Regions from separate parts of the Pelagibius sp. genome, predicted to be linked through region 3. Evidence: predicted binding sites of a transcription regulator. Region 3 holds the regulator's gene; each other region holds the start of a gene.
The links. Region 3 encodes LexA, which represses DNA repair genes until DNA is damaged. Its sites were predicted from a motif close to ATGTTCTANTTTGGTTC; they were not measured.

Region 1 (9,631 bases), 960 kb from region 3:
TGGACTATGCGTTTCATCGCTTGATCTGTGACGCGGCGGGTTGCGACTTCGCTTTCAAGACAATCGCCGAGAACAAGTTCTATGTCGACCGGCTCTGCATGCTGTCGCTTTCGAGCAAGGCGGGGCAACAAGAGGTCTATGAAGACCATGTCGGCATCTTCGAGCGGCTGAGTGCTGGTGATGAAGCCGGCTTGATTGCCATCACCCGGCTGCACTTGTCGCGCCTTAACGAGACTCTGGACTACGCCGAGAAGCAGTATCCCGCCTATTTCGAAGACTAAGTTGGTGTTTTGGAGTTTCGGCGCCGGGCCGGAATCGCTTCGACGCAAGTCGCCTAAGACTTAAAGACTCACCAGGCCGGGCAGGGTCATGGAGATCGCCGGTATGAAGGTGACGGCGAGCAGGGCCGCCAGGATCGCCAGGTAGAACGGCCAGATCGATTTCAGCGTTTCCTCGATCGGAACCTTACCCACGGCGCAGCCGACAAAGAGGCAGGCGCCCACCGGCGGCGTGCAGAGGCCGAGCCCCAGATTCATCAGCAGCATGATTCCGAACTGAACCGGGTCCATGCCGATGGCGCTGGCGATGGGCAGGAAGATCGGCGTGCAGATCAGGATCAGCGCCGCCATGTCCATGATCATGCCCAGCATCAAAAGCATCAGGTTGATCATCAACAGGATCATGATCGGGTTCTCGGAGATCGCCAGCAGCGAGCGGCTGAGCAGTTCCGGCACCTGATAGAGCGCCAGCAGATAGCCGAAGGCGCTGGCGCAGCCGATCAGGATCATCACCATGGCGGTGGTCCTGACCGAGTTGACGACGGCGGTTTTGAAAGCCTCCCAGGAGAGCGAGCGGTAGACGATGACCGTCAGGGCAAGGGCGTAGATCGCGCCGAAGGCGCCGGACTCGGTGACCGTGAAAACGCCGGAGAGAACGCCGCCGACGATAATAATGGCGGTGACAAGGCCGGGAATTGCCGTGGCGGCGGCAAGGGCGACCACGCGCCAGCCGGGAAAGGCCTCGGCCGGGTAGTTGTGGCGCAATGCGACGATATAGGCGGCGATGGCAAGGCAGAGGCACATCAGAATGCCCGGCACCACCCCGGCCATGAAGAGTTTGGAGATCGAAATCCCGCCGCCGGCGGCGACGGTGAAGATGATCATGTTGTGACTCGGCGGAATCACCACACCGGCGATGGAGGAGGTGACGGTGACGTTGACCGCATAGTCGCCGCGGTAACCCTTTTCCTTCATCACCGGAATCAGGATCGATCCGAGCGCGGAGATGTCGGCAACCGCCGAGCCGGAGATGCCGCCGAACAGCATGCTGGAGAAGATGTTCACCGAGGCCAGGCCGCCGCGCACATGGCCGACCAGAGCGGAGGCGAAGCGCACCAGCCGGATGGCGATGCCGCCATGGAGCATCAGCTCGCCGGCGAAGATGAAAAACGGGATCGCCAGCAGCGAGAAAACGGTGATGCCGGAGGTGATGCGCTGGAAGGTGATGAGAAGTGGAAAGCCCTCGTAGAAGAAAACGGCGGCGGCGGCGATCCCCATCGCAAAGGCCACCGGAACGCCGATCACGATGCAAAAGGCAAAGAGACCGAGCAGAAGGGCCAGCCCCACGGTCAGTGCGCTCCGGCGTTACTGGAGGGATGTTCGGCCGGCTGCGTTTCGTCAGTGTCCCGGCCGATCCAGTATTTGTGCACCATGCCGATGGTCCGCCCTCCGGCGAAGAGAAAGATCAGGCCGCCGCAGATCGCCGCGGGCAGGGTGCGGACGCCCTCGGGAATATTCAACATCGGCAGCAGGGTGCCCCAGCCGAAGGCGACGAGTTCCAGGCAGGACAGGAACATCACCAGGCCGAAGGCGGTCATGGCGGCCTCGGCGAGAATGCGCAGGGAGCGGCGCAGCGGCGCCGGCATGGCCTCGCGGATGAAGGAGACCCCCAGATGGGTGTTGTCCTTGACCCCGGCGGCGGCGCCGAGGAAGGCGATGTAGCAGACCAGCACCAGGGCGAGTTGTTCGACCCAGGTGGGGGTTTCGTTCAGCACGTAGCGGCCGAAGACCAGCCAGGCGAAAATCGTGATGAGGACAACCATGGCAAGGCTGCTGAGCAGGACGCAGCAGGATCTGATCAGCGTCAGTACCTTGTCGGTGGCATTGCAGACGGAGGCAACGGACTTCACGGTATGAACCCCTTGGCGGAAGCTGCGGCACACCGGCGATCCCGCAATCATTGCAGGGCCGCCGGTATGGTCCGCAGGTTACAGCAGGTCAGTCCGCGTTGCGGATCAGGTTGACCAGTTCCGTCAGGTCGGGGTTCTGCTCCAGGAACTGATCGTAGACCGCGCCCATCGCATTCTGGAACGGCGCCTTGTCGGCGATCTGGTTGACCACCGTGCCGCCGGCAACGACGGCATCCATGCTCTTGCGTTCACGCGCCTGCCACAGTTCACGCTGCTTCAGGGCGCTGGCGTGTCCGGCCTCTTTGAGGACTTTCTGATCCTCGGCGGAGAGACCGTCCCAGGTCTTTTTGCTCATGCAGAGGCATTCCGGAATGATCAGGTGCTCGGAGATCGAGTAGTACTTCGCGACCTCGAAGTGGTTGGTCGACTCGTAGGACGGCGGATTGTTCTCCGCACCGTCGACCACGCCGGTCTTCAGGGATTGATAGACTTCGGCGAAAGCCATCGGCGTCGCGTTGCCGCCCATCGATTCGATCATGCCGACGAAGAGGTCGTTGTTCATGACCCGCACTTTCATGCCGCCGACGTCCTCTGGTTTGTTGATCGGCTTCACCGAGTTGTAGAATGAGCGGGCGCCGGCGTCGTACCAGCCCAGCGCCACGATGCCCTTGGCCTCCATGCCCTTGCCGATGGCCTCGCCCGCGGCGCCGTCCATCAGGCGGTACATCTGATCGATGCTTTTGAAGATGAAGGGCAGGGAGACGACGTTGGTTTCCGGCACAGCCTGGCCCATTGGCCCGAGGCTGAAGACGGCGAAGTCGATCGCGCCGAGGCGGACCTGCTCGATAGCATCGGGTTGGGAGCCCAGCACGCCGCCATGGAAGACCTTGCCGCTGAGGCGGCCGTCGGTCTTCTCCGCAACCTCGGCGATGAACTGTTCCATGCCGTGGGAAACAGGATAGTCGGGGACGTGGATGTTCCAGCCCCGGAGTTCCTTGGCCTCCAAGGCCGTGGGCAGGGCCAGGCCCGCCGCCGCCAGGAGGGCGCCGCCCAGGGCGAAACCGCGCAGGATGTTCACTGTTTTCATTGAGTTTCCTCCCAATTCGAATGCCTGCATTTCGGGATCGCCGTAGCAGGTCTGGATGATTTGCTGCGCAAGCATCTGCTGCTTGACAGTGTCTGGCATACTACCATACTAATTTTGCCGAACAAGCCGAATTCATGCCCGTCCCGGGTCTGACATCCGGTGCGCAGACAAGCGCCGTCATCGGATGACGGCACCATTCTAACGCCGTTTGTAACGAACAATACAACCAGCGAATCACCAGTAGCTTTTAGGAGAGACCCATGCAGTTCGCCCCGATGTCGTTTCAGGGAAAGACCGCAATCGTAACCGGCGGTGGCCGCGACATCGGCCGCGCCTGCGCGATGCGCCTGGCGGCACAGGGAGCCCGGGTCGCCATCAACTATTTCAGCAGCGCCGAGGGGGCGAAAACCGCCGTCGGCGAGATCATGTCGGCCGGGGGTGAGGCCTTTGCCCTGAAGGGGGATATGACCCAGCCGCTGGACGTCGCTGAACTCGTCACCGAGACGCAGATCCGTTTCGGCGACAAGATCGATATCCTGGTGCATGTGACCGGCGGCCTTGTCGCCCGCAAGACAGTTCAGGAAATGGATGTTGCCCACTGGAACAAGGTCATGGCCCTGAACGCCACCTCGTTGTTCCTGACCGTAAAGGCGGTCGTGCCGCGCATGTCGGCGGGCGGCTCCATCGTTGCCCTGGCATCACAGGCCGGGCGTGACGGCGGCGGCCCGGGTGCGGTTGCCTATGCCTCTTCCAAAGGGGCGGTGATGACCATGACCCGTGCCCTGGCCAAGGAACTGGCGCCCGGGATTCGGGTGAACGCGCTTTGCCCCGGCATGATCGACACCGACTTCCACAACATCTTCACCAAGCCGGAGGTGCGGGCCAATGTCGCCAAGGCAACGCCGCTGAAGCGCGAGGGCACCTCCGAAGACTGCGCCGAGCTTGTCGCCTTCCTGGCTTCCGACCAGGCCGCCTTCATGACCGGCAACTGCGTCGACATCAACGGCGGCCTGCTGTTTTCGTAAGCGGTGTTTTATGCAGCGGTCACACTGAACCGCGGAGGTTGATTTCCATCGTCTGATGGGGGATGCCGGCATCGAGATATTCGGTACCGACGGGCGAGAAGCCGAGTTTCCGATAAAAGGCGAGGGCCTGTATCTGCGCGCCAAGCCGCACTTTTGAAATTTCCGGGTTGCCTGAAACCTCGGTAAGGACGAAGCGGATGAGTTCTGCGCCGAGGCCCCTGCCGCGGCAGTCTTCGGCAACACAGATCCGTTGGATTTTTGCCGTGCCGCCTGCATATTGAACCCGGCCCGCGGCGACAGGGCGACCGTCAAGCCTTGCCAGCACGTGCGCGCTGACACCGTCCTCGCCGTCGATCTCCAGTTCCTCGCTGACACCCTGCTCGGCGATGAAGACTTCGCGCCTCAGCCGTATGCAGAGGGCGATGTCATCTTCACTGTCGACGAAGCGGATGTCGATCACTTTGGTTTTTGTCATATCGGTTGTCGGCCTGTCGGCTGTTGCTGACGGCGCGGCGCAGTTCCGGCCAAGCATCATCAGATACCCGGATCAAAGGCCGATTCCAAGCCGGCAGGGGCCGTTGTTTTGGGCTGCTGCGGTTGACTGTTCACGGTCCCCTAGTCTCCCGAAATCTTGACTCTTTGCCTAGGAGAATGTAGAACAAAAAGAGAACAAATCAGAACATATCCTCTAGGTTGAAAGGCTGCGCATGGCACCTGCTCTGCACGAAAAGAGCCGGGATTCCGGGCTTTCGGGACCCGCCGGGGCTTTCCGGCGGCCTTTGTCGAGAGCTGAAGGACGGCAGGCCGGGCTGGCGGCCCTGCGCGCCCAGATCAGCCGCATCGAATCCGCTGGGCGGGGGTTGGCCCGGCGCCCGGTGCTGCCGCTGGGGCTGTCGGCCTTGGACGAGGCGCTGCCCGGCGGCGGCCTGCCGCTCGGTGCGCTGCATGAGATCGAGGGTGAACGCGCGGAGTGGGACGACGGCGTGACCCTCGGTTTCTGTCTCGCGCTTCTCGCCCGGCTGCGGAGATTTTCATCAAGTAATTCCCCCAAGCATGTCCTCTGGATATCGCGTTGGGGCGACCTCTACCCCCCGGCGCTGGTTGCCCTGGGGCTCGACCCCGGACGCTTCATTATGGTGCGCGCCAAGGCCGAACCCGATCTGCTCTGGGCGATGGAGGAGGGGTTGCGCTGCAACCGCCTCGCCGCCGTGGTGGGGGAGGTCGAAGGGCTTGACCGCCTCGCCGGGCGGCGTCTGCAACTGGCCGCCGAAGCCTCTTTAGAGAACGGGGCTGGCGTGACGGCTTTTGCCTTGCACCGCCGCTTCCGGCCCCGCCGCCGCGGGCGCGATGCCAGCGCCGCCCTCAGCCGCTGGCGGGTCGCCCCTTTGGTTTCCAGGGCGGCAAGCTCGAACGACACAGAGGATGCAACTTTCATCGGCCGCCCGCGCTGGCGGCTGGACCTCCTGCGCTGCCGCGGGGCGGCGCCGGGATCATGGCAGGTGGAGTGGGACAATGCGGCGTGTGGTTTCTCTCTGGCTCCCGCGCTTCGCGACGGATCGTTGGCAATGCGCTCGCGAACAATCCAGACACAGGCAAGCGCAGGCCCAGGGGCAGGGGCAGAACTTATCGACTTCCGGCAAGCGGTCTGACGCGGGCCTGTCTGAAGAAGCGCCGCTGGCGCTGGTAACGGCGGAACGCGGGCAGCTCAGTCTGGCGGCGGTGAATGCCGCGGCGGCGGGCGCGGGCCTCACCCCCGGCCTGCCCCTGGCCGAGGCCCGCGCCCTCCTGCCCGGTGTGACCACGGCCCCCCACGAAGCGGAAGCCGACGCCCAGGCCATCGCCCGGCTCGCCGCCTGGTGCGGCCGCTACAGCCCCTGGACGGCGCCCTGCTCGACAGCCGAGGGCAGCGGGCGAGGGCCGGGCGGTGGGGCCGGGGTCTTGCTCGATGTTTCCGGCTGTTGTCACCTCTTCGGTGGCGAGGCGGCGCTGCTGGAAGACCTGCAGGCGCGGCTGACGGATCTCGGTTATACGAACCGCCTTGCCATGGCCGACACCATCGGCGCCGCCTGGGCCATGGCGCGCTTCGCCGCCTCGCCGGCGCATCCCTGCGTCGTCGTCATGCCGGGCAGCCAGCGCGCCGCCATCGCCTGCCTGCCGCCGGCGGCGCTGCGCCTGCCCGACGCCGCGGTAGAGGTGATGGATCGCCTGGGGCTCAGGCGCATCGAGGATCTCTATGCGCTTTCGCCCAGCGTGATGACGCCGCGCTTCGGCCCGCTGGCGGCGCGTCGTTTGGCCCAGGCCCTGGGGGAGGAGGCCGAGGCCCTGTCGCCGCGCCGCCCGCCGCCGGCCCACCTGCTGCGGCGCATCTTTGCCGAGCCGATCAGCGCCCCCGACGACATCGCCCGCGCCCTCGACGATCTGCTGCCGCGGCTCTGCCGCGAACTGGCTCTGGCCGGGCGCGGGGCGCGGCAGTTGGACTTCACCGCCTACCGCAGCGACGGCAGTTTCCAAAGCCTCTCCGTCGGCACCAGCCGGGCGAGCCGCGATGCCAAGCACCTGCGCCGTCTCTTCACCGAGAAGCTGGCGCAGATCGACCCCGGCTTCGGCATCGAGGTGATGACCCTGGCTGCCGCCCGCAGCGACCCTCTGGGTGCAAGGCAGATGAACTTCCCGGTGCCCCCACCCCCACAACAGCAACCGCCGCAACAACAAAAGGACGCAGAGGAAGAAGCGCCTGCACCCGCCGCCGTCACGGCGCAACCGATCAACAGCGCCGCCGGTGCCGAAGACATTCCCGATCTGGTCGACCGCCTGGGCAGCCGCCTGGGGCTTGCCGCCGTGCGCCGCCCCAGCCCCCGGGAAAGCCATCTGCCGGAGCGCGCCTTCATGCTTGCAAGCGTTGAAGGGGAGAGCGGAGAGGAAGTGCAGGATGAAGGCTGGCGCAAAACGCCCCATCCGAACCTGCGCCCCCTGCGCCTGCTGCCACGGCCGGAGCCGGTGGAGGCGGTCTCCCTGCTGCCCGATCATCCGCCGGCGCGTTTCAGGTGGCGCCGCATGCTGCACGAGGTGGTGCAGGCCGAGGGGCCGGAGCGCCTGCTCGGCGAGTGGTGGCAGAACGATTCGATTTTGGGCAATCCCGCGCCCAATGTCCTGGCTGGGGGCGACCCAATCGCCGGCGATGCCGAGCCGCGCGATTATTTCCGCGTCGAAGACGCCGACGGCCGCCGCTACTGGCTCTACCGCAGCGCCGGCCAGTGGTTCCTGCACGGGCTGTTCGGGTGATGGGTGAAAGGGCAAACGAAATCCCCCTCTCCCCTGGTGGGAGAGGGAGGGCCCCGCGAAGCGGGAGGGTGAGGGGGCTTCGCGCCGCTGCTTCATTACCCGCAGAAGATGACCGGGGATTGCCGCTTGCGAGAGTCACCCTCACCCCGATCCTCTCCCATCAAGGGAGAGGGGGAACCAAAAGAAGGGCGAGGAGAAATCATGACTAAGGCCGCTTGCGCCCGGCGTCTGCGGCGCGACGAGACCGCGGCGGAAAGGAAGCTCTGGTCGGCCCTGCGCAACCGCCAACTCGGCGGCCACAAATTCCGCCGCCAGGTGCCGCTCGGCCGCTTCGTCGCCGACTTCGCCTGCTATGACGAGAAGCTGGTCGTCGAATTGGACGGCGGCCAGCACGCTGAACGCCAGGACGGCGATGTGGAAAGAACCGCTTGGCTGGAGAATAAAGGTTTCCGCGTTCTGCGCTTCTGGAACAACGAGGTGCTGGAAAATCTGGAGGGCGTGTTGACGACCATCGCGCAGGCTTTGGAAAACCAAAAGCCTCCTCACCCATAGAGGGAGAAGGGAAACAAAAGAAAGGTGCGCAGTGATTTCCCTCTCCCCTCGTGGGAGAGGGAGGGGCCCGCGAAGCGGGAGGGTGAGGGGCTTCCTGCCGCTGCTGCATTTCTTGCAGAAGGTGGTTGAGGGCTACCGGCTGCGGGAATCACCCTCACCCCGGCCCTCTCCCCTTGTGGGCTATGGGATTCACACATTTTCGATGTTTGTTGCGAGTGCGAATCCGGTGAGTTGTGCTGCGAGGGTTTGCCAACCGGTTTTCATGGTCTTTGGTCCGGGCGGTTTGTAGTAGCAGTTCCATCCGCCGAGGCGGGCGCAGACCCAGGCGAGGAACGCGAGGCTGTCGGCTGGATGCGGATTTTTCTGGCGCTCGGTGTTGCCTTCGAGCGTCTTGGAGATCGCCTGGAGTGCGGGCAGAAAGCCGGCGTCGAGGGCGTCCGTCGCCGGTCGGCGCGAGCCGTCGCGGGCATCGACCAGTTGCATGATGCGGGCCGCGGCGCCGAGCGCCATGGCGGCGAACTTCATCAGCCGCCCGGCATCGTGCATCTGGGTTTCGTCGAAGCGCAGGCCGTCGCTCTTGCAGGTTCGGAACAGCTGCTCGATGCGCCAGCGCAGGCGGTAGAGCTGAACCGCACGCTGCGGCGCGATGTCCGCCGACGACAGCAGACGCCAGTGCAGCGCCGCCTTGCCCGCCGGCGGATCGGGCTCGCGCGCTTCGACGACGGTCATCTCGACCATCTCTGCGGCATGCGCCTTCTTCAGCCTCGAGGGGCGGACGATCCGCACACGGCGTGCCCGCAGTTCCACCGTGGCCTCGCGGCCCTTGTCGCCCGGCCCACGCGGGCCGACCTTCACGACAGACCGGCCTTGCGCAGGTTCCGCCGCCAGTGCCTCGAACAGGCGGCGGCCATCCGCCCCGTCTGCTTCGTTCTCCCCGTCCGCCAAGCCACGGTCGTGGCGCGCCCGCACCACAAGCTCCACGCCCTCGGGCTTGCCGGCAAACAGCGTGTAGACGTCGCTTTCCCGGTCGGCCACCACGGTTACGCTGGCGGCGCCGGCCAAACCCTCGCCGGCGCAGCGCGCCCCGGACAGCCAGCGACCGCTCTCCTTGTCCGAAGGCGCACGCCGCCGACGATCGCCCGCCTTGACCGGCGGCCGGGTCCAGATCTCGGCCCCCACAAGGCCAAGCACCGCCTCGTCCTCGGCGTCCACCGCAAGCAGCGGGTGCAGGAAAAAGGCCGGGCTCGTGCCATCCGCCCCGCATCCAAAACCCCGGCGGTTGGCCGCGCGGTTCTTGAAGTTGATCTCGCTCGTATCCTGGATGCAGATCACATGCCGACCCGCGCACACCGCCGCCGTCCGGGCCGCAAGGCCGGACAGGATCGCCGCAACGCTGGAATGCGGCGAAGACAAAAACCGGTGGCACGCCATCTCACCAGCCCGGTCACCACCAACCTTGCGCAATACGCAACTGCCGCTCGACACCAACTGGTCCAT
Region 2 (9,631 bases), 1.8 Mb from region 3:
GGCCAACGTCCTGCTGGTGCTTTTCGTCTCCCCGCTCTTCAATCAGTAAAGACAACACTTCAGGCATTCCCCTCGGCCCGGGCTTTCTGCGCCGGCCCGGCCTCTGCTAGACTGCGGCCCATGGTCAGTGAACAGCCGGACAACGCAGCCGCCCTTGCGGCCCTGCAGTGGCTTATCGATGCAGGCGCCGACGAGGCGATCGGCGCGTTGCCCTGCGACCGCACGGCGCTGCCGGAAAAGAAGGCCGCAAAACGCTCCGCCCCGGGATCACAGCAAGCCGCAGACCCGTCCGCCGCAATGGCAGCGCCGCCGGGCAGCCCGGCAGCCGCCAGTCCGTCTTCGCCCAACCCCTCTCCAAGGGGCCGTGCGGCCGCCAATCTGGCCTCGGCCAGCGAGACCCAGGCCGATGCCCAACGCCTGGCCATGGCGGCCGGCTCGGTCGAGGACATCCGCGCAGCACTGGAAGAGTTCGAAGGCTGCCCCCTGAAGGCGACGGCCACCAACCTCTGCCTCTATGACGGCAATCCGGAAGCCAGGATGATGATCATCGGCGAGGCCCCCGGCGCCCAGGAGGACCGCCAGGGCAAACCCTTCGTCGGGCCGGCCGGCCAGATGCTGGACCGGATGCTGGCGGCCATCGGATTGGACCGCAGCCAAGTCTACATCACCAACCTGCTGTACTGGCGCCCGCCGGGAAACCGCAACCCGACCCCGGCGGAGATCGCCGCCTGCCTGCCTTTTCTGGAGCGGCAGATCGAATTGCTGTCGCCGCGGCTGCTGTTGCTGACCGGCGGCATGTCCGCCAAGACCCTGCTGAACCGCAGCGAAGGCATCCTGCGGCTGCGCGGGCGTTGGGATGACTATCGCCACCCCCGCAGGGATCAGCCCATCCCGGCGCTGCCGACCCTGCACCCGGCCTACCTGCTGCGTCAGCCGGCCCAGAAACGCGAGGCCTGGCGCGATCTGCTGTCCTTCGCCGAGGCGATGGAACGCGAGGGGCTGGAACCGGTGAAACCGGCACCCGCCGAATCTTCCTAAAAACCCAGGCTTAACACCGATTTAACTCCGCGCGTGGCCTTCTGTTAAGCGCCGGTGGTTGCAGTTCCATTAGCGCTTCATTAACCTAAAACGGAAAACCGGGGCTATGAAAACACCGGGGGTTAGAGTGCAATTCAGGAGTCGGGTCCATGTCCCTTTTTCCGGGGCAGGGTTCTCTTTTGACTTTGGCAGCCTTCCTTGCATCGGACCGCGCGGCGCAGCCGCGGGCCGGGGTTTTCTGTTGGGCGCTCTCGCGGCGGTCTGCCTGACCGGCTTTTCCGCTGCCTTCGCGGTCAAAGCAGAGGCGCAGGTTCTAAAGCCCAGCGACCTGCAGCCGGAAGCCTCCACCAGCACGGTCCCACAAACCGGCACGGCGGCCCTGCCCGCGGGCATGCTGCCCGGCCCCGACGGCCTGCCGGCAATCCTGGCGCCGGGCGATGCCGATCGCTATCGGCAGATCTTCGCGCTGCAGGAAAAGGGCCGCTGGAAACAGGCGGACCGCCTGATCGCCGGCCTTAGCGACCGCCGCCTGATGGGCCACGTGCTGGCGCAGCGTTATCTCCACCCCACGGCCTACCGTTCCAAGTACAAGGAACTGAAAGACTGGATGGACGCCTACGCCGACCATCCCCAGGCCGGCCGTATCTATAAACTCGCATTGAAACGCCGCCCGGCCAATTACCGGCGCCCGCAGCCCCCGGTCAAACCCGGCAGCGGGATCGTCTCCGGCGGCAAACGGGCCAGCACCGAATACGTCTCGCCGCGCAAGCGCAGCAAGGCAACCCGGCGCAAGGTCAGCAAGCTGTTGCGTCAGGTGCGCCGCAACGTGCTGCGCCAGCGTTTCTCCATTACCGAAGACCTGCTGAACAAGAAATCGACGCAGAAGCTGTTGGACCAGGTGGAGCTGGATCAGGCCCGGGTGTCGGTCGCCGCGGGCTGGTTCTATTACGGCAAGAACCAGCGTGCCTATGCTCTGGCGATACCGGCGGCCAGGCGCTCCGGCGCGGCGGCACCGATGATCAACTGGATCGCCGGGCTGTCGGCCTGGCGGGCCGGCGACCTGGAATCCGCCGCCGCTTTCTTCGAGAGGCTGGGCAACGCCGAACGGGCACCGGGCTGGAACATCGCCGCCGGCGCCTACTGGGCGGCGCGCGCCAACCTGAAACTGCAGCGCCCGGAACGGATCAGCCCGCTGCTGCAGCGTGCCGCGCTCTATCCCCATACCTTCTACGGCCTGCTGGCCCGCCGCGCCCTGGGCATGCCGATCGAATTCGATTTCGGCTCGCACCGGATGGAACCGCAGATGGCGGCCCTGCTGAAGAACAACCGGGTCGGCAGCCGCGCCCTGGCGTTGATGCAGACCGGGCAGCGCGAAGCCGCCGAACGCGAACTGGTGAAAGCCGGGTCCTGGGGCGATCCGCGCATGGGACAGGCCCTGCTCGCCCTCGCCCAGCACGCCCGCATGCCCTCCCTCGCCTATCGCATGGGCAGCCAGCTGGCCCGCCAGGCCAGCGACCGGGCAACCCCCGGCGCCCTGGACGCGGCGCTCTATCCGATCCCACCCTGGCAGCCGCAAAACGGCTTTCAGGTCGACCGGGCACTGATCTTCGCGCTGATGCGTCAGGAATCCGGTTTCAACACCAAGGCCAAGAGCCCGGACGGCGCCCGCGGCCTGATGCAGTTGATGCCGCGCACCGCCAGCTATATCGCCCGCGACCGCCGCTACCGCGGCAAGGGCCGCAACGAGCTGTTCGAGCCCAGCCTGAACATGGAACTGGGCCAGCGCTACGTCGCCTATCTGCTGCGCCACCAGCGCGTGCAGGGAGACCTCTTCCGCCTGACCACCGCCTATAACGGCGGCCCCGGCAACCTCGGCAAATGGCAACGCCGGATGAAGGCCGGCGATGATCCGCTGCTCTTCATCGAGGCCCTGCCGTCAAAGGAAACCCGCCTTTTCATCGAGCGGGTGCTGACCAATCTCTGGATCTACCGCCAGCGTCTCGGCCAGCCGGCCCCCTCGCTGGAACAACTTGCGGGCGGCGGCTGGCCGCGCTACGAAGCCTTGGACGGAACCCGTGCCGAGGTTGCATTGAATGGCCAGAATTGACGAAAGCCTGCCCTTCCTGCCTGTAAACATCGCCGTCCTGACCGTCTCCGACAGCCGTACGCTGGCGGACGACAAGTCGGGCCGCCGTCTCGAAGAGATGCTTTTGGCCGACGGCCACAAGCTGGCGGCGCGGCAGATCGTCACAGATGACGGCGACAAGATTATCGCCGCCCTGAAAGCCCACATCGCCGATCCCAATGTCGACGTCGTGATCACCACCGGCGGCACCGGGGTCACCGGCCGCGACGTGACTCCGGAAGCCTTCAAACAGGTGATGGAAAAAGAGATCGAGGGTTTCGGCGAGCTGTTCCGTTGGATCAGCTTCCAGAAGGTCGGCACCTCGACCATGCAGAGCCGCGCCATCGGCGGCGTCGCCGACGGCACCTACCTCTTCGCCCTACCCGGCTCCCCCTCCGCCTGCAAGGACGGCTGGGAGGAAATTTTGAAGTTCCAGCTCGACTCGCGCCACCGGCCCTGCAATCTCGTGGAACTGATGCCGCGCCTGAAAGAACATCTGAAAGCGGCGAGCTGAGTTGCTTCGCCCGGTTCGCGCCATCATCGGGCCTCAACGCAAAAACTTGACGGGCGCATTCGCGTTTCCGCTTTGAAATCAACGGGCGAATCGCTTTACTTGGGGGCGACTGCGCTGGAGCAGGTCCAGGCCGCGCCGCAACCGGAGCCCCCCGATGAGTGACACCAGTCTTGCCGCCCCCCAAGCCGCACCCGAGTACGAAGCGATCCCGCTGCCGGACCGGCGCCACTTCGCCGATGCCGAGATGCTTGAGCGGGCACGGAACTTCTTCGAGGAAATGAAGCTCCGCCATTCGATCCGCGACTTCGCGCCGGAGCCGGTGCCGCGCGCGGTGATCGAGAACTGCATACTGGCGGCCGGCCGCGCACCGAGCGGCGCCAACCGCCAGCCCTGGCACTTCGTCGCGGTCGGCGATGCCGCCATCAAAAAACAGATCCGCGAGGCGGCGGAGGCTGAAGAGAAAGCTTTCTATGACGGCAAGGCGGGCGACGACTGGCTCTCCGCCTTGGCGCCCCTGGGCACCGACGATACAAAGCCCTTTCTGGAAATCGCACCCTGGCTGATCGTGATCTTCGCCGAGCGCTACGGCATCTCCGCCGACCGCAAGATCGTGAAGAACTACTACATCAACGAGTCCGTCGGCATTGCCACCGGCATGCTGATCACGGCCCTGCACTGCGCCGGCCTGGCGACCCTCACCCACACGCCCAATCCGATGCGCTTCCTGAATGAGATCTGCGGCCGCCCGGAAAACGAGAAGCCCTACATGATCCTGGTGACCGGCCAGGCGGCGGACAACGCCACCGTGCCCAAGCACGCCAAGGTCAAAAAGTCCCTGGAAGAAATCGCCAGCTTTCGCTGAATAGGGCCGCTGAACGACTCCGCTTCAGGGGACCGCGGGTAGCTTCAGCCGGCGCTTCGCGGCGGCGCCGTCAGCACGGCCTGCAGCAAACCGGGAAACAGATTGTCGAGTTCCGCGCGCCGCAGCTCGTTCATGTGGGCCGTTCCATCGGTGCGGGTCCGCAAGACCCCGGCATCGCGCAGCACCCGGAAATGATGCGACATGCTCGACTTGGGGCGGCCGCCGTCCAGGGCCGCGCAGGTCGCCTGGCCCTCGCGATCCAGCTGGCGCACCACATCCAGGCGCACAGGATCGCTGAGCGCATGGAGCACGCGCGCCAGCTCAATATCCTCCGGCTTTGGATGCCGCATCGCCCTCATGCCTTGAACCCCGGAATTGCGTCCCTATATTTCGGTAGTTCGATTAATTTCGAACTACCGAACTTCTCTTCAAGATATAGGCTTTCTGCCTGATTCCGCAAGCCTCCGGCAGGACAAGCCCAACACCAGGGGACCCCCGAATGTCGTCGCTCTTCGATTCCTTCACCCTGAAAGACGTCACCCTGCGCAACCGCATCGCGGTCTCGCCCATGTGCCAGTACTCCGCCGAGGACGGCATGATCAATGCCTGGCACTACACCCATCTCGACACCCTGGCGCGCGGCGGCGCCGGCCTGGTGATCGTCGAGGCCACTGCCGTCTCGCCGGAAGGCCGCATCACCCCGGGCTGCGCCGGCCTGTGGTCGGACCGTCAGGCAGAAGCCTTCGCGCCGGCCGTGCAGTCGATCAAAGCCGCCGGGGCGGTGCCCGGAATCCAGATCGCCCATGCCGGGCGCAAGGCCAGCGCCAACCGGCCCTGGGAGGGTGACGACCACATGGCCGAGGACGACCCCCGCGCCTGGCAGCCGCTGGCGCCCTCCGCCCTGCCCTTCGGCGCCAACCTGCCGCGCCGCCCGCAGGCGATGACCCGGGACGACATCGCAAGGGTGCAGCGGGACTACGTCGCGGCGGCGCAGCGCGCCCGGCAGGCCGGTTTCGAATGGCTGGAACTGCATTTCGCCCACGGGTATCTCGCCCAGTCGTTTTTGTCGCCGCATTCCAACCAGCGCGACGACGACTACGGCGGCAGCTTCGAAAACCGCATCCGCTTTTTGACAGAGACCTTCGCGGCGGTAAGGGACGTCTGGCCGCAGAGCCTGCCGCTGACCGTCCGGCTCGGCGTCATCGAGTTCGACGGCCGTGAAGAGACCCTGGACGAGGCGAGCGAACTGGTGCGCAGGCTCGCCGGCCTGGGCCTCGACCTGCTCGACGTCAGCCTGGGCTTCTCGACCCCGGGCGCCGAGATACCCTGGGGCCCCGGCTTCATGGCGCCCTTTGCCGAAAGGCTGCGCCGCGAGGTGAAGATACCGACCGCCACCTCCTGGTACATCAGCGACCCCGAACAGGCCGACCGGATGATCCGCGACGGACAGGTGGATCTGGTGATGCTCGGCCGGCCGCTGCTGGCCAATCCGCACTGGCCCTATGACGCCGCACGCGCGCTGGGCGTCGACCACCCGGCCTGGACCCTGCCGGCGCCCTACGCCCACTGGCTGGACCGCTACCGCGCCGCCTGACGGCAAATCCGGCCGCCCCTCGAAAGCAGCGGGCGGCCGGACCCAGCAGCGTTCCTGACAAGCCCGCGGCTCAAAAAAGAGTCAAATGTTCTTGTTTTGTTCATACATTCCCGCTACCCTCGGGACATGGTTGATCTGATCCCCGATAAACCTAGGAAGGGCCGTGGCGCCGTCAGCAATGCCAGCGGGCGCTACGAACCCTTCACCCGCGTCGCCATCGACGACGGCTGGGGGCAGGACCCGGGCAACAGCGGCTTCGGCGAACAGGGTTTCGGTGAAGACAGGCCGTCCGGGCCCAGCCCCCAGCCGACCGAGGTGATCTGGGACGCGACGCGCAGCGTCATCACCCGCAACACCTCCCCCGACGTGCCCTTCGACCGCTCGATCAACCCCTACCGGGGCTGCGAGCACGGCTGCATCTACTGCTTCGCGCGGCCCAGCCATGCCTGGCTCGGCTACTCGCCGGGCCTCGACTTCGAAACCAAGCTGCTGGCCAAGCCGGAAGCTGCCGCCCTGCTGCGCCGCGAACTGGCACGCAAGAACTACCGCCCGCAGCCCATTGCCCTGGGCACCAACACCGACCCCTACCAGCCGATCGAAAAGAAGCTGCAGATCACCCGCCGCATCCTGGAAGTGCTGCGCGACACCAGTCACCCGCTGACCATCGTCACCAAGTCCAACCTGATCCTGCGCGACCTGGATATCCTGGCGCCGATGGCGCGAAGGCGGTTGGTCCGGGTGATGATTTCCGTCACCTCCCTGGACCGCCAGTTGTCGCGGATCATGGAGCCGCGCGCGCCGACGCCGGCAAGACGGCTGGAGGCCCTGCGCACCCTGAACGCCGCCGGGGTGCCGGCCGGGGTGCTGACCGCGCCGATGATCCCGGCGATCAACGACCAGGAACTGGAAGTGCTGATGGAGGCTGCCGCGCGCGCCGGGGCCGCTTCTTCGGGTTATGTGCTGCTGCGCCTGCCGCTGGAGATCAAGGAACTCTTCACCGAGTGGCTGGAGGCGCATTTTCCGGACCGCAAGTCCAAGGTCCTGAAACTGATCAGGGATACCCGCGACGGCGGGCTTTATCAGTCCGACTTCGGCCGCCGTCAGCGCGGCACCGGGGTCTACGCCGACCTGCTGGCCCAGCGCTTCAAGGCAGCGGAGCGGCGCCTCGGCCTGAACCGGGGCGGCGCCCCTCTGGACAGCAGCCAGTTCGAGCCGCCGGAGATCGACGACCATCCAGACAAGCAGCTCTCGCTGCTCTGACCCCTACCCCCTTTGAACCGAAGATTCCCTCCCGGGAGACTTGGAGGCACCCCGAAACACCCGAAAACCCTGTGTCCTTCACTCTTTCGAAAGCTGAGGCCTGCTAAATCTTAGGCAAGCGCCCGGGCGGGCGCCGCGCGCAAGGCCATGGATTAGAGACGGGTCATGGAGGGCCATACAAGCAGCATCACCGAGTTGGCGATCGTCGTGGTCGCCGCGCTTTGCTGCGGCCTGGTGGTGCGCTCCTTCCGCCAACCGATCCTGCTGGGGTATATCCTGGCCGGCGCCGCCCTCGGCCCCTCCGGCTTCGGCCTCGTTGAAAACCGCGATCAGGTCCAGTTGCTGGCCGAACTCGGCGTTCTCATGCTGCTCTTTTTCATCGGCATGGAATTGCAACTGCGCGGCCTGAAATCGGTCTGGCGCATCGCGGTTCTCACCACCGCTTTCCAGATCGCCGCCGGCGTCATCGCCATGTCGCTGCTCGGCTTCTATCTCGACTGGCCGCTGGCGCTCACCGTGGTGCTCGGTTTCGTCGTCGCCCTCTCCTCCACCGCCATCGCCATCAAAATGCTGGAGGAAATCGGCGAGAAAGGTACCCGCGTGGGCAACGTCACCATCGGCATCCTGATCGCCCAGGATCTGGCCGTCATTCCGATGATGCTGGTGGTCAGCGCCTTTCACGGCGAGGCCTCCGCAATCGGCATCGGAGCGCTGCTGAAGATCGGCCTGTCCATCGCCTTCCTCGCCCTGCTGCTGGTCTACCTCGGCCGCGGCAAACGCCTGCGCCTGCCTTTCGCCAAGGCCATCGGACGCAATGCCGAATTGACACCGCTGGCCGGTCTCGCCTTCTGCTTCGGCGCCGCCGCGCTCTCGGGCCTGCTCGATCTCTCGGCTTCCTACGGCGCCTTTTTGGCCGGGCTGGTGATCGGCAATTCCACCAGCCGCCGCGCGATGATGCACTACACGGCGCCGATCCAGGGCGTGCTGCTGATGGTCTTCTTCCTCACCATCGGCCTGCTCATCGATCTCGAATACATCTGGAACAACATCGGCATCGTCGTTCTGATCGTCACCTTCGTCGCCGTCCTGAAGACGGCGCTGAACATCGTGGTCATCCGGGCGATGGGGGAAACCTGGCCCCGTGCCTTCCTCTCCGGTGTCATGCTGGCGCAGCTCGGCGAGTTCTCTTTCATCCTCGCCGCTCTCGGCCTCACAGCCGGGGTCATCTCGCCGGACGAACACCGCCTGCTGGTCGCGGTCACCGTGCTGTCGCTGATGGGCAGCCCCTTCTGGCTGGAGGCCGCCCGACGCCTCCACCGCATCGCCCTGCTGGGCATCACCTCGGGCCGCGAAACGCTGCGCCTCACACTGGGGCCGGAAGCTTCCGCCCTTGGCCGCTCCGGCGGACGTATCGGCGGCTGGGCGCTGCTGCTGGGCCGCGGCATGGTCGGGCAAAAGCCGGTGGCGTCGAAGCCGGACAAGAGCCAAGATGACGCCGAGCCCGCAGAGCCGATCCGAAAGCCGCGCCTGACGGCCGAACCCGGTGGCGCCGAAGCGGACTGATCCCCTTGCCGTGGCCCTGGGTGGCCGGTTGCCTCAAGCTTCGATCAGACGACACGTGCCAGACTTCTCTCTTGAACAGGAATTCCAACGGGACCTCGGCGGAAACCCCGGCGCCAAAGTGATCGGTCTCGACGAGGCCGGGCGCGGCCCCTGGGCCGGGCCGGTGGTGGCGGCAGCGGTCTGGCTGAACCCGGATACTCTGCCGTCGCCGCTGCGCGACGGCCTGGACGATTCCAAGAAACTCAGCGCCAAAGCCCGCGAAAACCTCTTCGAAGCGCTGCTGGCGCTCTCCCCGGAGCAGGCCGCCATTGGCCGGGGCGAGGCCGCTGTCGAGGAAATCGATGCCCTGAACATCCTGCAGGCGTCGCTGCTCGCCATGCAGCGCGCCGCGGCGGCCATTTCGATTACCGCCGGGGCCGCCCTGGTCGACGGCCGGCAGACCCCGGCGCTGCCCTGCCCGGCGCGGCCGGTGGTGAAGGGCGACAGCCGCTCGCTTTCCATCGCCGCCGCCTCGATCGTCGCCAAGGTCAGCCGCGACCGCGCCATGGCCCTGCTCGCCGCCCAGCATCCGGGCTACGGTTGGGAGCGTAACCAGGGTTACGGCACGGCCGAACACCGCGCCGGCCTCGATCGCCTGGGCGTGACGGCGGCACATCGCCGCTCATTTCGGCCGAT
Region 3 (9,631 bases):
CAGCGAAGCTCACTTGAAAAGCCGTTCTTATCTCATGTTCTTTTTCTACAGGAATTAGCAGACCAGTTTTTCGACGGAATGCTCTCTCGGAGATCAATGATGAAGTGGATTGCTGGACCCCTTAGCGCCGTCATCGTCTCGATAAGCCTTGTTCTTCACGACAGCCCTGCCGCAGCGGAAGAAGTGCTGCAACTGACGACCGAGCAATACGCCCCATTCAATTTCGAACAGGACGGTGGAATCGCCGGCTTGGGCGCCGATCAGGTTCGCGAGGTCATGCGCCGCAGCGGCATCGCTTATGAAATGACCCTGATGCCCTGGTCGCGGGCGATCGGGCTGGCGGGTTCACAACCGATGACCTGCGTCTTCACAACCGCACACACAGTGGACCGCAACAAACGTTTCAAATGGGTCGAGCCGCTTCTGGTCGAAAGAACGCTCATCATTCGGGCCGAAGGCTCGAAGGTCGATCCGGCCGACCTGAAGGCGGCGACTGCCTATCGCACCGGCACGCAGACCGGCGACTATACGGTCGAGCTGTTGCGCAACGCGGGCTTCACAGAAATTGATCTGGCCCGCGACCTGGATCTGACGCTGACCAAGCTGCTGAACGGCCGTGTCGACCTGATGGCGGTTTCGGAATCCTATCTGCATCGCCTGCGCAAGCAGGGTGTTCCCGTAGAGGAAGTCGCTGTGCTCTACGAACAGGTTTTTTCCGTCGCCTGTTCGCTCGGCACACCTGACAGCATCGTCGAGCGCATGCAAAGTGCATTGTCGGAGATGATCGCCGACGGCACCCAGGCCGAAATCCACGCGCGTTACAATTAGAGGCGCAACCCGTCCCGCTCAGCCGTCGCCGTGTCCCGAAGCGGCGAGGTTTGCCCGGTGACGCACAACAGCCGATATCGGCACCAGGGCGAAGCCGCGGGCCTGCATCTCCGGCACCCAGTCCCGCAAGGCCGCCACCGTCGCTGGATGGGGATGGCCGATACCGACGGCGTAACCGCGATCACGGGCGACCTGTTCAAGCAGCGAAAGCTGCCGGTCGATGGCGGCGCGGTCGTTGGGTTCGTTGTCGAGAAAGACATCCCGTTCGGCAAAGGGAACGCCGGCGCGCTCGGCCAGACGCCCCGCAACCGAATTGCGGGCGGTCACGGAATCTAGGAACAACAAGCCCCGCGCCTTTAACTCCCCCATCACCAAGGCCATACCCTCGGGCGATGCCGTGAAGCGGCTGCCCATGTGATTGTTGATCCCGACGTAGCCCTCGAAACGGTCGAGGCCCCAGGCCAGGCGCTGGGTCAGTTCAACCTCGGGAAGGCTGTCGGCCAGCACGTTGGGACCGGGATCTATGGTCGGGCTCAGGGGTTGCATCGGCACGTGCAGCATCAGCTCGTGACCGCCCTGCCGCGCCGCCTCGGTCATCTCCGAGAGGCCTTCGGCGTAAGTCATAAAGGAAAGGGTCATGGGGCCAGGCAGGGCAATCGCCCGCTTCGCGTTGCGCCGGTTCACCCCGATGTCGTCCAACACGATCGCGATCATCGGGCGGCCTTCGCTGGGCGCCACCGCGACGGCATGGAACTGCCAGGGCTGTGGCCCCGTCAGACCGCGGTCCGGAACCGGAATGACCGGAACGAAGGAGAGATCGTTGGGACCGGCCTCCTCGGGCGGCGCCTCGCTCTCGCTGTCTCCAGCAGCCTGGATGGCCGCCTCCAGCGCCTCCCGGTCAAAGGCCGGCTCGGACTGCTGCACGGCAGTCCGCCTCGGCGGCGGCGCGGACGGGGTTTGCTCTTTCGGCGCTTGCGCATCCTCCGCTAGCTGACCGCGCTCTCCCAGCAGGCCCTGGCGGTCCAGGATCACCCCCGCAAAGCCGCCGATCACCAGGCCGATCAGCAGCAGCCCGGTGACCGCCGCGGCATTCCACAGGGTCTCGGTGCCAAAGGGTTTAAGCTTTTTCGACTCGCGCGGTTTCATGGCGCGCAGACCCTAGCACGGCTTGGTTAACGAAGCGGGACCCAAATCGGCTTCAGCGGCCCTGCTCCGGTTTGCCCGCGAGGCCGCTCAGGATCGGACAATCGGGCCGCCGGTCGCCGTGGCAGCGCTCCATCAAATGGCCCAGGGTGGCCCGCATCTCCCCCAGTTCTTCGATCTTTCGGTCGATATCGGCCATCCGGCGGCGGGCCAGCGCTTTCACTTCTGCACTGCTGCGGCGGCGGTCCTGCCAGAGGGCCAGCAGACTGCCGACATCCTCCACCGAGAAGCCCAGTCCGCGGGCCCGCTGAACGAACCGCAAGGTCTCCACATCCCGGTCGCCGTAAACCCTGTATCCGGTTGCGCTGCGCTCAGCCGGAGCGATCAAGCCGACCGACTCGTAGTAGCGGATGGTTTTGGCCGGCACACCCGAACGCCGCGCTGCGGCACCGATGTTCATGGCGTTCTCCTGCTTTGGGGAGCGATCATGAAGACAGATAAAAGCTTCCAGCAACTGGAAGGTCAAGCAAGGCGATCTGCCTGCTTTCCGTGGGCCGCGGCGACCTGTTATAAGAGGAGCCGATCAACCCAGGGAACGGCTCAAAGAACCGGCGCAAGCATCTGAAATGTTTCTGCTAATCGACAACTACGACAGCTTCACCTACAACCTCTTCCACTTCCTGGGAGAGCTGGGTGCCGAGATCGAGGTCCGGCGCAACGACAAGGTGACGGTGGCCGAGGCCCTGGCCCTGCAGCCGCAGGGAGTCATCGTCTCACCCGGCCCCTGCGATCCGGACCGCGCCGGAATCTGCCTGGAGCTGATTACCGAAGCCGCCGACAAACTGCCGATCCTCGGCGTGTGCCTGGGTCATCAGGCCATCGGCCAGGTCTTCGGCGCCAAGGTGGTGCGGGCGCCGCAGCCGATGCACGGTAAGCTGAGCCCGGTTCAGCATAAGGGCCGAGGGGTCTTCGCCGGCCTGCCTTCGCCGCTGACGGCAACGCGCTATCATTCGCTGACCCTGGATCCGGAAAGCTTTCCCCATGACAAGCTGGAGGTGACGGCGGAGACCGCCGATGGCGTGATCATGGGCCTGCAGCATCGCGAACTGCCCCTCCACGGCGTGCAGTTTCATCCGGAGAGCATCGCCTCCGAAGAGGGGCACGCCCTGCTGCGCAACTTCCTCAGCCTCGCCGACCAGGCCGTCGCGGCTTAAGCCGGGCGATAGAGACGGGATGCGGGCATGAACGGCGCGGCGAGAAACCTGAAAGACCTCATCGGCAAGGCGGCCAAGGGCGAGAGCCTGAGCCGGGGCGAAGCCGAACAGGCTTTCGATATCATGATGTCGGGCGACGCCACGCCTTCCCAGATGGGCGGCTTTCTCATGGCCCTCAGGGTCCGCGGTGAAACGGTCGAGGAAATCACCGGCGCGGCGACGGTGATGCGCGCCAAGATGACGACGATCGGGCGGCCGGAAGGGGCAATCGACATCTGCGGTACCGGCGGCGACGGCAGCGGCACCTACAACATCTCGACCGCGAGCCAGTTCGTCGTGGCCGCCTGCGGGGTGCCGGTCGCCAAGCACGGCAACCGGGCGGCTTCGTCCAAAAGCGGTGCGAGCGACGTCCTCGAAGCCCTGGGCGTGAACATCGACGCCGACCTGACGCTGGTGGAACGCGCGCTGCACGAGGTCGGCACCTGTTTCCTGATGGCCCAGCGCCACCACGCCGCCGTGCGCCACGTTGGGCCGACCCGCGTCGAACTCGGCACCCGCACGCTCTTCAATCTGCTCGGGCCGCTCTCCAATCCCGCCAAGGTGCGGCGCCAGATGATCGGTGTCTTCGCACCGGAATGGATCGTTCCCCTGGCCGAGGTGCTGCGCGATCTGGGCCATGAGAAAGCCTGGGTCATCCACGGCGCAGGCGGGCTCGACGAAGTCTCGACCCTGGGGCCGACCCAGGTGGCGGAGTTGAAGGACGGCAAGGTAACGACCTTTGAGGTGACCCCCGCGGAAGCCGGTCTGCCGACGGCCACACTCGATCAATTGGTGGGTGGCGACCGGGATCATAACGCCGAGAAGCTGCGCGGCCTTCTGTCGGGAGAACCGGGGCCCTATCGCGACATCGTCGTGCTGGGCAGTGCCGCGGCGCTGATTATCGCCGATAAGGCGGCGGATCTGAAAGAAGGGGCCGTACTAGCCGCCGAAGCGATCGATTCCGGGAAGGCCCGGGAGGTGCTGGAGGGTCTGGTGCGGATCACCAACGAAGAGGTACCGGCCGATGAGTGATGTTCTACAACGCATCTGCGCCGACAAGCTGGAGCACATCGCCGCCGCAAAACAGCGGACGAGTCTCGCCGAGTTGCAGGCGCGCGCCGGGGCTGCCTCCGCGCCGCGCGGCTTCAAGGCGGCGCTGGATGCAAAGACCGCAATAGGCGGGCGGGCCCTCATCTGCGAGATCAAGAAGGCCTCGCCCAGCAAAGGGCTGATCCGCGCCGACTTCGACCCCCCGCGCCTTGCCGAGGCTTATCTGGCCGGCGGCGCGGCCTGTCTTTCGGTGCTGACCGACGTTCCATACTTCCAGGGTGCGGACGAATTCCTGGTCGCGGCCAGGGCGGCCGTTCCTCTGCCCTGCCTGCGCAAGGACTTCATGCTGGACCCCTATCAGATCGTCGAGTCCCGTGCCCTGGGTGCGGATTGTATCCTGCTGATCATGGCCGCCCTCGACGATGCGCAGGCCGAAGAACTGGAGACGATGGCCCTGGACCTTGGCATGGACGTTCTGATCGAGGTGCATGACGGTGCGGAACTGGAGCGCGCCCTGAGGCTGCGCTCGCCGCTGATCGGTATCAACAACCGCAATCTGAAGACCCTCAGCGTCGACCTCGCGACCACGGAAGCTCTGGCCGCAAGCCTGCCGGAAGGGCGCCTGCTGGTGTCGGAGAGCGGGCTTTACGAACCGGCCGACCTGGCGCGCATGGCCGCGGTCGGCGCCCGCGCCTTTCTGATCGGCGAGTCGCTGATGCGCCAAAGCGATGTGACGGCGGCCACCCGGGCGCTTGTCCAAGCCCATGACAATGCGCCGCGCGAAGCCGCCAGCGGCAGCGCCTGAGGGTAAGTAACATGGCTGGTTTCACCCATTTCGATGCCGAGGGTAAGGCGGTAATGGTCGATGTCTCCGATAAGGACATCAGCGAGCGTATTGCCGTCGCCAAAGGTTCGGTGATCATGCAGCCTGAAACCCTGGCGCTTATCCGCGACGGCGGCGTGAAAAAGGGCGACGTGCTTTCCGTGGCGCGCCTCGCCGGCATCATGGGGGCCAAGAAGACGCCGGACCTGATCCCCCTCTGCCACCCGCTTGCCCTTACCTCGGTGAGCCTGGAGTTGACGCTCGACGAAGCGCGCTCGGCCGTCGACATCACCGCCCGCTGCAAACTGAAGGGCCGCACCGGGGTCGAGATGGAGGCCCTGACGGCAGTCAGCGTCGCCGCCCTGACGGTCTATGACATGTGCAAGGCGGCCGACCGGGGCATGCAGATCAGCGATATTCGCCTGCTTCGCAAAGAAGGCGGTAAATCCGGCCTCTATGAGGCTCCTTGATGATATCAGTTGAAGAGGCGCTCACCCGGATACTGGATCACTTCACGGCTCTGCCCAGTGAGACGGTCGCGCTCAGCGAAGCCTTCGGGCGGGTCCTGGCCAAGGACATCACCGCCCGGGTCACACAGCCGCCCCATGCCGTCTCGGCCATGGACGGCTATGCGGTGCGGGCCGAGGACGTGGCGGCCGTGCCCGCCGACCTCAGGGTTATCGGCAGAGTGCCGGCCGGCGGTCTTTTCGATGGCCGTGTCGGCGCGGGCGAGGCCGTGCGCATCTTCACCGGCGCACCCTTGCCGGAGGGTGCCGATGCCATCGTCATTCAGGAGGATACCGAGGCTTCGGACAGCCAGGTGACGGTGAAGGAAAGCAGCCCCGTCGGACACTACGTGCGACCGGCGGGCCTTGATTTCGCAGAAGGCGACTCCGGGCCCGTCGCCGGGCGCCTGCTGACCGCCCGCGATATCGGGCTGATCGCCGCGATGAACCACCCCTGGGTTCAGGTGCACCGGCGGCCGCGGGTCGCGATCCTGGCCACCGGCGATGAGGTGGTGATGCCCGGCGATCCGCTCGGCCCCAGCCAGATCCTCAGTTCCAACGGGCCGGCGCTGGCCGCCTTCGTGCGTGCCTGTGGCGGCGAGCCGATCCAACTGGGCATCGCGCCGGACCGCAGCGAGCAGCTCGGCGCCCTGGCGGCAGGGGCCAGGGGCGCGGACCTGCTGCTGACCGCAGGCGGCGCCTCGGTCGGCGAGCACGACCTCGTGCAGAGCACGCTTGAGCGACAGGGCCTGGAACTGGACTTCTGGAAGATCGCCATGCGGCCGGGCAAACCGCTGATGTTCGGGCGCCTCGGCGAAACGCCCATGCTGGGCCTGCCCGGCAATCCGGTTTCGGCCCTGGTCTGCGCCCTGCTCTTCGCCCGCCCCGCCTTGAACCGCATGCGCGGTCTGAACGGCCCGGCACACCCGCTGACGCCGATGATCCTGGGCGCCGATCTGCCGGCCAACGACCGGCGTCAGGACTATCTGCGGGCCCGGGTGTCTCTGGACGCGGGCGGGCGGAAGACTGCGACGCCCTATGGCCGCCAGGATTCGTCGATGCTGGCGATGCTGGCCGCCGCCGATGGCCTTATCCTCCGGCCACCACACGCCGAAGCGGCACAGAAGGGCACTGCCGTGTCGGTTCTGGAACTGCGGGACCTCGCAGCAGGCCTCTGAAGCCGGCCAGGATCTCCTTCCCCATTGCAACCCTGGATGATGATTGCCATCCCATAGGTAGCACTGTGGACAAATTCCTTGACGGGAAATAAGAACCAAACTAGAACATGTGCCTAGGTTTTGGTTTTGTTCCATATCTTGTGTCATCCGAACCGCCGCCGTCGATACCCTGGGGGTCCAGTCAGCAGATGCTCACGAAAAAGCAGCACGAACTTCTCACATTTATTCATGGCCACCTTCAGCGCCATGGCGTTTCGCCGTCTTTCGACGAGATGAAGGACGCTCTTGCGCTGAAATCGAAGTCCGGTATCCACCGGCTCATCACCGGCCTCGAAGAACGCGGCTTTATCAAGCGCCTGCCCCACCGCGCCCGGGCCGTTGAAGTCATGCGGCTGCCCGACGATCTGGGGTCGAAGGGTGAAGAACCGGCACCGCTGAGCGGCATCAATCCGGGTTTCGCACCGAAGGTCATCCAGGGCAACTTCACCGGGTCGCTGCCCGGCGCCCAGGCGGCCAACGATTCCGAAGCCATGCAGTTGCCGCTCTACGGGCGGATCGCAGCGGGTACGCCCATCGAAGCCCTGAGAGACTATTCCAACCATGTGGATGTGCCCTCCGCGATGATCGGCAGCGGCGAACACTACGCGCTGGAGGTCGACGGGGACTCGATGGTCGACGCCGGCATTCTGGATGGCGACACGGTGCTCATCGAGCGCGGCGACACGGCGGAAAACGGCTCCATCGTCGTGGCTCTGATCGACAACGAGGAAGCGACCCTGAAGCGTCTCAGGCGCAAGGGCGGCGCGATCGCCCTGGAACCGGCCAACCAGGCCTATGAAACGCGTCTCTTCCCGCCGGAGCGGGTCACCATCCAGGGCCGTCTGGTCGGACTGCTGCGCCGCTACTAAATCCGGGAAACAAGAACCGTCTCACCGCGGCCGTCCGAGGTAGGGCGACCAGGGCCGCCTGCCCTGTTCGTCGCGCACGGTTGCGGCGCGGGGTCCCTGTGGCGTCAACCAGATGGCATGGGCGCCGTGGCGCCAAAGGTCAAAGCGGTCGATAACCAGGGCCGGGCCGCTACAGGAGTGCCGGCGCAGCGGCTCCAGGCTCACCATGACATCCACCGCTGCACAGTCATCCGCAGCGCCCAACGGGTTGCGCAGAACGGCGGCTTTTCCGTGGGCCCCCGCATAGAGGCACCCCAGCGGATCGCATCTCAACAGATCTCCGGCAGCCGTTCCATTGTGCGGCCAGGTTTCGATTTGCGGGGCATAGTTGCCGCGGCGCCAGGTGTCGAGTGTGAAGCGTCCGGCGCGCTGGTCGGGGACCCAAAGCCGGCCCTCCAGGTCGCGCAGAGCCACCTGACGCCCATCCCCGCTGACCAGCAGGTCCGCAGGCGCAAAAGCCGCAGGCGAGACCGCGCCGAGCAGCATGACCGCGAGACCCCAGACCCGCCAACGGCTCTGCCAGAGACAGAGCCAGAGGCCGCCGAGGACCACGGCCGCGAGCCCCCAAAGCGGCATCGGCGGCACCTGAACATGGGCCGCCGGAAGCCCGGCCACGGCTTCGGCCAGAATCAGCAGCAGATCAATCCCCCACCCCATCGGCACGAAGCCTATGGCTTCGAAGCCAAAGGGCATGAGCAGCATGCCGATAACCGCTGCCGGCATGATCACGAAGGCCGTCAGCGGCACGGCCAGCAGATTGGCCAGCAGCCCGAAAAGCGCCAGGCGTTGAAAGTGAAAGGCGGCAAAAGCACTGGTTGCCAGAATGGCGATAAGGGAGGTGACGGCGACGCCTAGGACATAGAGACCGAGCCGCCGCAGCGCCGTCCGCTCGACTGCCGTTTCTCGATAGTCCCGGCGCTGCCAGGCCTCGTAGAAACTGACAAGGGCAATGACCGCCGCGAAAGACATCTGAAAACTCGCCGAGACCAGACTTTCGGGCGCAAGCAGCAAAACCACCAGCGCGGCCAGCGCCACCAGCCGCAGTGAAATCGCCCGGCGATCCAGAAGAACCGCCAGCAGAACGATGGAGAGCATCAGAAAGGCGCGCTGGGCCGGAATGGTACCGCCGACCAGACAGAGATAGATGAAGGCTCCCAGACCGGCGCCAACAGCCGCCCATTTCTTTATCGGCCGATAAAGGGCGAGATCGGGGATGAGCGCGAGGCCCGCCCGCAGGCTGAAGAACAGCAGGCCGGCGACAAGGCCCATATGCAGACCGGAGATCGCCAGGAGATGGGCAAGACCGGCCCCGCGCATGTCCTCGCGCGTCGCCTCGGCAAGACCGCCGCGTTGACCGGTGACCAAGGCAACGGCCACGGCGCCACTTTGCCCCGGCAACAGGGCAGCGATCCGACCAGCGATGGCCTGCCGGGCCTCGGCCCAGAACAGGGACCAGCGGTCGGTGAGACTGCGGCTGCCAACCTCGCGGCCGGGCTCCGGCAGCGTCCGCAGCGGCCCGAGAGCAAAGCCGATACCGCCGAGTTGCTGAAAATAGGCTTGGCGGGCGAAATCAAAAGCGCCGGGCATGCTCGGCGGACTGGGCGCCCTTAGCCGGGCGCGCAGGGTGACGCTGTCTCCAGGCCTTGGCGCCCCCTCCACCCGCAGGGCCGTGACCCTCACCTTGGCGGGCAGCGCCGAGGGCTCTAAGCCTTCCATGACAAGGGGGCGCAGCAGAAACCGCCAGCCGCGCTCGCGCTGCTCCACGGCCAACACCTCCGCAGTCAGGGCGGCCGGTCCCCAGCGCCCGTCGAGAACCGGCGCCTCGACCCAGGCGCTGCGCAACTGCGCAGCAGCAAAGCCGAGACAAAAAACGAGCAGCGCCAGACCGGCAAACCGCGCCTTG

Region 1: the regulator LexA is predicted to act here: its motif matches at 4,957-4,973, upstream of ACP146_RS06220 (ImuA family protein).
Region 2: the regulator LexA is predicted to act here: its motif matches at 6,219-6,235, upstream of ACP146_RS02170 (PA0069 family radical SAM protein).

The regions. Positions count from the first base shown of each region.
Region 1 is NZ_OZ252224.1:1,279,638-1,289,268, forward strand. It holds gene ACP146_RS06190 (GntR family transcriptional regulator) at 1-281, shown strand, start outside; gene ACP146_RS06195 (TRAP transporter large permease) at 342-1,625, opposite strand; gene ACP146_RS06200 (TRAP transporter small permease) at 1,628-2,188, opposite strand; gene ACP146_RS06205 (TRAP transporter substrate-binding protein) at 2,277-3,275, opposite strand; gene ACP146_RS06210 (SDR family NAD(P)-dependent oxidoreductase) at 3,536-4,300, shown strand; gene ACP146_RS06215 (GNAT family N-acetyltransferase) at 4,320-4,760, opposite strand; gene ACP146_RS06220 (ImuA family protein) at 5,008-5,949, shown strand; gene ACP146_RS06225 (Y-family DNA polymerase) at 5,957-7,582, shown strand; gene ACP146_RS06230 (endonuclease domain-containing protein) at 7,784-8,134, shown strand; gene ACP146_RS06235 (IS4 family transposase) at 8,324-9,631, opposite strand, start outside.
Region 2 is NZ_OZ252224.1:433,154-442,784, reverse strand. It holds gene ACP146_RS02205 (hypothetical protein) at 1-49, shown strand, start outside; gene ACP146_RS02200 (uracil-DNA glycosylase) at 121-1,038, shown strand; gene ACP146_RS02195 (lytic transglycosylase domain-containing protein) at 1,280-3,145, shown strand; gene moaB (molybdenum cofactor biosynthesis protein B) at 3,132-3,677, shown strand; gene ACP146_RS02185 (nitroreductase family protein) at 3,832-4,539, shown strand; gene ACP146_RS02180 (ArsR/SmtB family transcription factor) at 4,584-4,889, opposite strand; gene ACP146_RS02175 (NADH:flavin oxidoreductase/NADH oxidase) at 5,039-6,133, shown strand; gene ACP146_RS02170 (PA0069 family radical SAM protein) at 6,260-7,393, shown strand; gene ACP146_RS02165 (cation:proton antiporter) at 7,559-8,956, shown strand; gene ACP146_RS02160 (ribonuclease HII) at 9,012-9,631, shown strand, end outside.
Region 3 is NZ_OZ252224.1:2,242,944-2,252,574, reverse strand. It holds gene ACP146_RS10775 (substrate-binding periplasmic protein) at 100-828, shown strand; gene ACP146_RS10770 (divergent polysaccharide deacetylase family protein) at 847-1,974, opposite strand; gene cueR (Cu(I)-responsive transcriptional regulator) at 2,027-2,431, opposite strand; gene ACP146_RS10760 (anthranilate synthase component II) at 2,598-3,185, shown strand; gene trpD (anthranilate phosphoribosyltransferase) at 3,213-4,256, shown strand; gene trpC (indole-3-glycerol phosphate synthase TrpC) at 4,249-5,079, shown strand; gene moaC (cyclic pyranopterin monophosphate synthase MoaC) at 5,091-5,567, shown strand; gene glp (gephyrin-like molybdotransferase Glp) at 5,567-6,781, shown strand; gene lexA (transcriptional repressor LexA) at 6,970-7,689, shown strand; gene ACP146_RS10730 (ComEC/Rec2 family competence protein) at 7,711-9,631, opposite strand, start outside.